Formosa agariphila KMM 3901: one gene and its partner. The protein of the gene in region 1 interacts with the protein of each later gene in a pairwise test. Links are inferred from orthologs where the notes say so. Each region holds a gene or a part of one and is shown on either strand. Other genes may lie near its edges.

Region 1 (4,858 bases):
CATTGGTTTTGCTTGGTGAAACCGAAAATTATGAGCCTCTTAGTCGTGCAGCTTATTACAAAGCTATGCGTAGTGAAAAATCGCAAAGCACCAACACGAACAAAATGGAGCAGTTAGATTTTAATTCTGAAGATAGCAATGCCTAAAGCTCAGGAAACCCTATTAGAAATAGATTTAAAAGCTTTAGAACACAACGTTACCTATCTTAAATCTAGATTACAACCTGCTACCAAATTTATGGCTGTTGTAAAATCGTATGCTTATGGAAATGCTGCGGTAGATATTGCTAAACATTTAGAAACACAACATGCCGATTACTTTGCTGTGGCCTATACTTACGAAGGAGAACAGCTAAGAACGTCTGGCATTACCAAACCCATTTTAGTACTTCACCCACAAGCTATAAGTTTTAACATTCTTATAGAACACTGCTTAGAACCAAACCTATACAGTTTAAAAGTACTGAAAGAATTTGTGGCTACAGCCGAAAATTTAAATCAGAAAAACTATCCTGTTCATTTAAAATTTAATACTGGATTAAATCGTTTAGGATTTTCGGAAGCAGATATTCCAGAGATACTTTCACTATTAAAAAATACTGAAGCTATTAAAGTCACCTCGCTATTTTCGCATATGGGAGCTAGTGAAGACTTAAATGAAAAGGAATTTACTGTAAAACAAATTAAAACTTTTAAACACGTTACCCATCTCCTTTTAAAGCAATTGCCTTACACGCCCATGCTTCATATGTGTAACACCTCTGGAATTCTAAATTACCCAGGAGCGCATTTCGATATGGTAAGAAGCGGAATTGGAATGTATGGTTTTGGAAATTCAGAAAAAGAAAACAGTCATTTTAAACCTATTACGACATTAAAAACTGTTATATCTCAAATTCACCAGATTCCTATTGGGGATAGTGTTGGGTATAACCGCGGCCACATTAGTAATGCGCCGTTAACTACTGCAACGCTACCATTAGGACATGCCGATGGCATTGGAAGAGAATATGGAAATGGTAAAGGATTTGTTGCTATAAACGGACAAAAAGCACCAATTGTTGGTAACACCTGCATGGACATGATTATGGTAGACATTACAACTATTGACTGTAATGAAGGTGACGAGGTTATAGTTTTTGGAGATTATCCTACAGCAGAAGAATTTGCTGCCACCGCAAATACCATTTCATACGAACTCCTTACAGGACTTTCACAGCGCATTAAACGCATCGTTTTAAAATAGATACATCTTTTTATTAATTTTTTTTACATACTTTAGTGATTATTAATTAATCCTAAACTATATGGCATTTTTCAAAGATTTCAAGTCCTTTCTCCTAAAAGGCGATATTATAAACCTTGCAACAGCAGTAATTGTTGGGGGTGCATTTGGTAAAATAGTAACATCGTTTACTAAAGACATTTTAATGCCTCCAATTGGCATGCTCCTTGGCGATGTTAATTTTACAGACCTAAAGTATGTTTTGAAAGAAGCAACCACGAATGCCGCTGGCGCAGAGGTACCTGCAGTAGCAATTAATTACGGTAACTTTATACAAATGGTTATCGATTTCATTATTATCGGTTTCTGTATTTTCATGGTATTAAAAGCTTACGAAAATTCTAAAAAGAAAGAAGAAGCTGCTCCAGCACCACCTACAGGACCAACTCAAGAAGAACTTTTAGCTGAAATAAGAGATTTACTTAAGAAGTAATAATTGTTAAATAATTAACATTTTGTTATTTGTTGTTAAATAGCCTTAGTTTGAAGAAACTAAGGCTGTTTTTTTAATTATTAATACTTAGTTTTGCCATAAATAATTAAAGACACACTTAAACTAATTGATATAATGAAAGTAGCTGTAGTTGGTGCCACGGGTATGGTTGGCGAAGTAATGCTAAAAGTTCTTGCAGAACGTAATTTTCCATTAACAGAATTAATTCCAGTAGCGTCGGAGCGCTCTGTAGGTAAAACAATTTCTTACAAGGGACAAGATTATAAGGTTGTAGGCTTAGCAGATGCAGTAGCAATGAAACCAGATGTTGCTTTATTTTCTGCTGGTGGAGATACGTCTTTAGAATGGGCGCCTAAATTTGCTGAAGCAGGAACAACAGTAGTAGATAATTCTTCGGCTTGGAGAATGGATCCTACTAAAAAGTTAGTCGTTCCAGAAATTAACGCGAACGAATTAACAAAAGACGATAAAATTATTGCAAACCCAAACTGTTCAACTATTCAATTAGTTATGGCTTTGGCTCCGCTTCATAAAAAATATAAAATGAAACGCGTTGTTGTTTCAACATACCAATCGGTTTCTGGTACCGGTGTAAAAGCTGTAAAACAACTAGAAAACGAAATTGCTGGAATTGAAGGCGAAATGGCTTATCCTTATCCAATTGGAAGAAATGCATTACCACATTGTGATGTATTTTTAGACAACGGATACACAAAAGAGGAAATGAAATTAGCCAAAGAACCTCAAAAAATCTTAAACGACACGTCTTTTTCTGTTTCTGCAACTGCAGTAAGAATCCCTACTGCTGGTGGACATTCTGAATCTGTAAACGTAGAATTTGAAAATGATTTCGATTTAGCCGATGTTCGTAAATTATTAAGCGAAACTCCAGGTGTTGTTGTTCAAGATAATACAGATACAAATACGTATCCAATGCCAATTTATGCACACGATAAAGACGATGTATTTGTTGGACGTATTAGAAGAGACGAAACACAACAGAATACAATTAATATGTGGATTGTAGCAGACAACTTAAGAAAAGGAGCTGCAACGAACACCATTCAAATTGCTGAGTATTTAATTAAAGAAAATCTTATCTAAGGTAATTTTTATCAAATAAATCATAAAAAAAGCTCTTAAGCCCTACGCTTAGGAGCTTTTTAGTTATTTTTGGCTCTCAAAAACTTGCATGTTATGAGAAAGCTACCAATCCTCCTATTTGTTTTAACCCTATTCAATTCGTGTAAAAACGAACAAGAACTTAAAAAAAATAATAATCAAATAGTGCACTATCCTATTACAAAAACAGCAGATACTGTAGACACTTATTTTGGTGTTGAGGTTAACGATCCATATCGCTGGCTGGAAGACGACAGAAGTCCGGAAACAGAAGCTTGGGTTAAGGAGGAAAATAAAGTAACGTTCGGGTATTTAGAAAACATCCCATATCGTAACGAGATTAAAGACCGTTTAACAACACTGTGGAATTACGAAAAAATTGGAGCACCTTTTAAGGAAGGCGATTACAACTATTTCTATAAAAACAACGGCCTACAAAATCAAAACGTTATTTATAGAACTAAAGGTGACGATAAAACAGAAGAAGTTTTTCTTGATCCAAATACCTTTAGCAGTGAAGGCACAACATCTTTAGGCGGATTATCTTTTTCTAAAGATGGAAGTATTGCTGCCTATTCAATTTCTGAAGGAGGAAGCGATTGGAGAAAGATTATTATTATTGATACAGAAACTAAAGCCGTTATAGAAGACACCATTATTGATGTTAAATTTAGTGGAATGTCTTGGAAAGGAAACGACGGTTTTTACTACTCGAGTTACGACAAACCTAAAGGAAGTGAATTATCTGCTAAAACAGATCAGCACAAAGTATATTACCACAAACTAGGTACTAAACAAGAAAACGACAAGCTTATCTATGGTGGTACAGACCAAGAAAAGCACCGTTACATATATGCTTCGGTTACAGAAGACGACCATTATTTAATTATTACGCCACGTACATCTACATCAGGAAACAAATTATACATTAAAGACCTTACTAAAACCAACAGTAAGCTTGTTCCAGTTTTAGTACATACAGACAGCGACACGCAATTAATAGACAATATTGGTAGTAAATTATTTTTTGTTACCAATTTAAATGCACCAAACAGACGCATTGTTACAGTAGATGCATCAAATCCGAGTCCAGAACATTGGGTAGATTTTATTCCTGAAACAAAAAATGTATTATCGCCATCTACAGGGAGTAATTTTATATTTGCTCACTATATGGTTGATGCTGTCTCTCAGGTTAAACAATATGACTATGAAGGCAATTTAATTAGAGAAGTTGAACTTCCTGGTATTGGAACAGTAAGTGGATTTTCAGGAAAAAAAGAAAATGAAACTCTATATTATTCATTTTCAAACTACACCACTCCAAGTACAAGTTTTGCTTACAACCCTAATACAGGGACTTCTGAAGTGTATGTAAAACCTAAAGTAGATTTTGATCCAAGTCAATTTGAAAGTAAACAAGTATTCTATAATTCTAAAGACGGTACTAAGGTTCCAATGATTATTTCTTATAAAAAAGGGACAGAGTTAAACGGAAAAAACCCAACAATTCTTTATGCGTATGGCGGATTCAATATTAGCTTAACACCTGCTTTTAGTATTGCCAATGCTGTGTGGATGGAAGAAGGCGGAATTTATGCTGTACCTAACCTAAGAGGTGGTGGTGAATACGGAAAAGCATGGCACGATGCTGGAACTAAGATGCAAAAACAAAATGTATTTGATGATTTTATAGCAGCAGCAGAATATTTAATAGAAAACAATTATACATCTCCTAAATACTTAGCAATTAGAGGAGGTTCTAATGGCGGATTATTAGTTGGAGCAACAATGACGCAACGCCCAGATTTAATGCAAGTGGCTTTACCTGCTGTTGGTGTTTTAGATATGTTACGTTATCACACATTTACAGCTGGAGCTGGATGGGCATACGATTACGGAACTGCAGAAGACAGTAAAGAGATGTTTGAATATTTAAAAGCCTATTCTCCTGTGCATAATGTAAAATCTGACGTAAATTACCCTGCAACCTTAATT
Region 2 (4,757 bases), 840 kb from region 1 along the record:
TAGGTAAAAACTTAAAATCTAATGCTTGGGAACCTTTTAATTATTCAGACAAAGGGTCTATGGCTATTATTGGAAGTAATAAAGCCGTAACAGATGGTCCAGACCAAAAATTCTTCCTAAAAGGTTTTATTGCATGGTGCGTATGGATTTTTGTACATATCATGTCTTTAGTAAGTTTTAGAAACAGAATGCGTGCCTTTTACGATTGGATGGGATACTACATTAATAAAGATCAATCATTTAGAATGATTATTAGACCTAAAGAGAAAAAATCTGAGTAAACATAAAACCATAAAAAAACTCAATCCTACCCGAAATAAATTATCGTGAGGATAATTTTCAAGTAGGATTGAGTTACTAACTAACTAAACCGCTATTCCCTAACCTATATAGAAATAACTTATTTTGAATGACATAGCTTAAATGTAAGGATTATGCTATTAATCTTAATCTATGAAGAATTATGTCATCCTTATTATTATATACGCAAGAATACTTGTCTTGGATTACATGATTTATAAAAAATTATATTTTTTTTGCTTCTTCCCAAAACACATCCATTTCTGCAAGTGTCATATCTTTTAAAGATTTCCCCAATAGCTTAGCTTTCGACTCTAAATATTCAAATCTCTTTTTAAATTTTTTATTAGTACGTTCTAATGCATTTTCTGGATTTATGTTTAAAAATCTAGCATAATTTACAAGAGAAAACAAAACGTCTCCAAATTCATCTTCCATAGCATCCTGATTTCCAGTCGCAATTTCAGCTTTAAATTCTTCAAGTTCTTCCTCTACTTTTTCCCAGACTTGATGTGGTTCTTCCCAATCGAATCCTACTCCTGCTACTTTTTCCTGAATTCGGCTAGCTTTTACTAATGCCGGTAAACTATTAGGAACGCCTTGTAAAACACTTTTATTACCTTCCTTTAATTTTAAATTTTCCCAATTGCGTTTAACATCTTCTTCATTCTCAACTTTTACATCGCCATAAATATGCGGGTGTCTACTTATCAATTTATCACAAATACTGTTACATACATCGGCAATATCAAAATCCTTGGTTTCGCTTCCTATCTTAGAATAAAACACGATATGAAGTAATACATCACCTAATTCCTTTTTAATTTCTTGTAAATCATTATCTAAAATGGCATCCCCAAGTTCGTAAGTTTCTTCAATAGTTAAATGACGTAAGGTTTCCATGGTTTGCTTTTTATCCCACGGACATTGCTCGCGCAATTCATCCATAATAGTTAATAATCTATCGAAAGCCTGAAGTTGTTCTGCACGTGTATTCATAAAATATGTTTAATAAAGGTGATATTTTTAATTAATTTAAAGGTAATAAAAACAAAAGTCCGACTCGAGGCCGGACTTTAATATGTTTGTTTGCTGTTTGAATTTATTCTTTTTCAGAAACAGTAGATTCGCTTGCTTCTTCAGACTCTAATGCTTCAGATTCACTTTCAAAATCTAATAAATCATTTTTTTGAAGTAAGTTATACCACTGAATTACTTTTTTAATATCACTTGGATACACACGATCCTCGTCGTATTCTGGTAAAATTTCGAAGAAATACTCTTCTAATTTATCTTTACTGTCTTTATGACTAATACTTGAAGGTTCGTTATTTTCTTTTGTTGCAATAGTTTGAAGAACCACTTTTAAAGGTACTTCTTCTGTTAGCGTATAAATAGCAATTTCGCTTAACACGCTTACGTTATGATTCATTGTTACAGAAAGTCTTTTATTATCTAATAAAGATTCTGCAATAAATCCGTTACGCGTTTGCATGATTAACTTGTATAATCCTGGTTTTCCTGAAATAGCTAATACTTTATCTAAGCTCATAAATTAATTTTTAAAAAGATGGCAAATATCTAGTGTTTGTATGTGTAATACAAATATTATCGTTTCTTTTTTTGTTTTGGAAATCTCATTTTGTAGTCCACGTTTACTTTCCCCTTAGAGATGTTCTCTAAACGACCTTTTATTAAACGCTTTTTTAGAGAAGATAATTTTTCTGTGAATAAAATTCCGTCTATATGGTCATATTCATGCTGAATAACACGTGCCACAAGACCTTCGTACGTATCGACATGCGACTCGAAGTTTTCGTCTAGATATTCAATTGTAATTTTAGATTTTCTAAACACGTCCTCACGAACATCAGGAATACTTAAGCAGCCTTCATTAAATGCCCATTCGTCACCTTCTTCAGAAGTGATTTTTGCATTTATAAATACTTTTTTAAATCCGATTAATTCTTTTTGTTCTTCTTCAGACAAATCTTCGTCTTCAGCAAATGGAGCGGCATCAATAACAAATAAACGAATTGGCAAACCTATTTGTGGAGCTGCAAGTCCTACACCATATGCATTATACATGGTTTCGAACATATTATCCAAAAGTTCATCTAATTTCGGATAATCTGGATCTATATCCTGTCCAACTTTTTTTAATACGGGATCGCCATACGCGACTATTGGTAATATCATTATCGTACGTTGTAAAAATTAAAGTGCAAAAGTACAATACTTACCGGTAATAGCCTATAATATTAAAACACCTTTAATAAAGAGTTTAAAATTTTAAGAATTTTTTAGCTTTTAACACGCTGCCCTATCGTTAGTAATGGTAAATAAATCTAGAGTACATCTAATTTTAGATTCCACTAAGGCGTTTATTAAATCGCGATGCCTATTTACGATTTTTAAATCATTTAATTTTACAGAAGGTAGTTCTACTAAAACAGGTTTAGCTTCAATTATTTCTGTGGCGAAAAAGGGTTGACTTTTTTCTGTATCTTCCTGCTGTGCTTTAAGCTGAATAGTACTTAAACCCAACACAAGGATAAAAAACATTAATTTATTATAGTTCATAGCATTAACTAATTTGCAACAAATATATGTGCTAAGTCTTATTATGAAATATAATTTAGCCGAAGACTATATAATTATCGTTAATTAGCTAAATGTTAGGAAAATTCCTTAAAAGCAGTCAATTACTTCGAGTATAAATAACTCTGTAGTATTAACGTAGCGCTAATCTCATCGATTAAAGCTTTATTTTTACGTTGATTTTTTTTCAATCCACCATCAATCATGGTCTGAAAAGCCATTTTAGAGGTAAAGCGTTCATCGACGCGAGTCACAGGAATTTGAGGAATAGCTTTAGTTAATTTTTCAAGAAACGGAATTATTAAAGCTTCACTCTCGGAAGCTGTAGCGTCCATCTGTTTAGGCTCTCCAACAACAAAAAGTTCTACGTTTTCTTTAGCAACATAATCTTTTAAAAACGGAATAAGTTCTTTAGTATTTACTGTAGTAAGTCCAGAGGCTATAATTTGAAGTTCATCGGTTATTGCTAATCCTGTTCTTACCTTTCCAAAATCGATTGCTAAAATTCGAGCCATTTTTATTTTTTCACAAAGTTACTATAACAACCCAAATTAGTATAGATTTTACTGATAAAGAATTAGATAAATTTATGATTTCAATTTTAAGGTGATGAATTATAAAAGTATATTTGGAAAAATTTAAAATTTACAATGAAAGAATTACAATCTATCATAGAACAAGCTTGGGAAAACAGAGCTTTGTTATCAGAAAAAAGCACAATTGATGCGATAAGAAAAGTAGTTGCTCTTCTAGATGCTGGAGAATTACGTGTTGCCGAACCAACCGAAAACGGATGGCAAGTAAACGAATGGGTAAAAAAAGGTGTTGTACTATATTTCCCTATCCAAAAAATGGAAACTATAGAATGTGGTCCGTTAGAATTTCATGATAAAATTCCATTAAAAACAGGTTATGCAGAAAAAGGTATCCGTGTAGTACCTCATGCTGTAGCGCGTCATGGTGCATACATTTCTTCTGGTGTAATTTTAATGCCGAGTTATGTAAACATAGGTGCTTATGTAGACGAAGGCACTATGGTAGATACTTGGGCAACTGTTGGTAGCTGTGCTCAAATTGGTAAAAATGTTCACCTTTCTGGTGGTGTTGGTATTGGTGGTGTTTTAGAACCTTTACAAGCTGCTCCGGTAATTATAGAAGACAATGTTTTTGTTGGATCGCGTTGTATTGTTGTAGAAGGTGTTCACGTAGAAACTGAAGCTGTTCTTGGTGCTAATGTTGTACTTACAATGAGTACTAAAATTATAGATGTAACTGGAGATACTCCTGTAGAAACTAAAGGACGTATTCCTGCACGTTCTGTAGTAATTCCTGGAAGTTATACTAAAAAATTCCCTGCTGGAGAGTTTCAAGTACCTTGTGCTTTAATTATTGGAAAACGTAAAGAAAGTACAGATAAGAAAACCTCTTTAAATGATGCGCTTCGTGATAACAACGTAGCTGTATAAATGAAGATATTAGTTGTACAACAGAAAATGATTGGGGATGTGCTTACAAGTAGTATTCTGTTTGAAGCATTAAAAAAAGAATACCCTAATGCGACCTTGCATTACCTTATTAATGGGAATACATTTTCTGTTGTAGAACATAATCCATATATAGATAATATTGTTTTATTCCCTAGTGAAGCGGAAAAAAACACCAAAGCGCTAATCACTTTTGCGAAAGCATTAAGTACTGAAAATTTTGATGTGATTATCGATGTCTACTCAAAACTTTCTAGTAACATTATAAGTTATTATTCTAAAGCAAAAACCAAAATATCGTATCATAAATGGTATTCTAATTGGATATACTCTAAGACCATAAAGCGTACAACTAAAGCCAACACTGAAGCT

The links. Proteins that work in one complex are often made in the same cells at the same time.
Region 2: the proteins of BN863_RS00190 (region 1) and def interact in binary tests that used the Escherichia coli proteins (3 or more experiments, as listed by UniProt). The link is inferred for Formosa agariphila KMM 3901 from one-to-one orthologs.

What each region holds. Positions count from the first base shown.
Region 1 is NZ_HG315671.1:44,958-49,815, reverse strand. The notes cover bases 1,044-3,847. They hold BN863_RS00190 (aspartate-semialdehyde dehydrogenase), read left to right. Parts: upstream 1,044-1,852; coding sequence 1,853-2,842; downstream 2,843-3,847. Other genes in these bases: BN863_RS00185 (prolyl oligopeptidase family serine peptidase), read left to right, coding at 2,936-3,847; mscL (large-conductance mechanosensitive channel protein MscL), read left to right, coding at 1,307-1,717; alr (alanine racemase), read left to right, coding at 1,044-1,245. Outside these bases: BN863_RS00205 (thymidine kinase), read left to right, coding at 1-146; more of alr, read left to right, coding at 139-1,043; more of BN863_RS00185, read left to right, coding at 3,848-4,858.
Region 2 is NZ_HG315671.1:888,700-893,456, reverse strand. Bases 705-3,407 are described here. They hold def (peptide deformylase), read right to left. Parts: upstream 2,500-3,407; coding sequence 1,909-2,499; downstream 705-1,908. Other genes in these bases: ruvX (Holliday junction resolvase RuvX), read right to left, coding at 3,006-3,407; BN863_RS03865 (hypothetical protein), read right to left, coding at 2,611-2,883; BN863_RS03875 (DUF5606 family protein), read right to left, coding at 1,403-1,852; mazG (nucleoside triphosphate pyrophosphohydrolase), read right to left, coding at 705-1,299. In the rest of the region: BN863_RS03885 (NAD(P)/FAD-dependent oxidoreductase), read left to right, coding at 1-281; more of mazG, read right to left, coding at 526-704; more of ruvX, read right to left, coding at 3,408-3,416; BN863_RS03855 (2,3,4,5-tetrahydropyridine-2,6-dicarboxylate N-succinyltransferase), read left to right, coding at 3,552-4,367; BN863_RS03850 (glycosyltransferase family 9 protein), read left to right, coding at 4,368-4,757. UniProt on the Escherichia coli protein: Removes the formyl group from the N-terminal Met of newly synthesized proteins. Requires at least a dipeptide for an efficient rate of reaction. N-terminal L-methionine is a prerequisite for activity but the enzyme has broad specificity at other positions.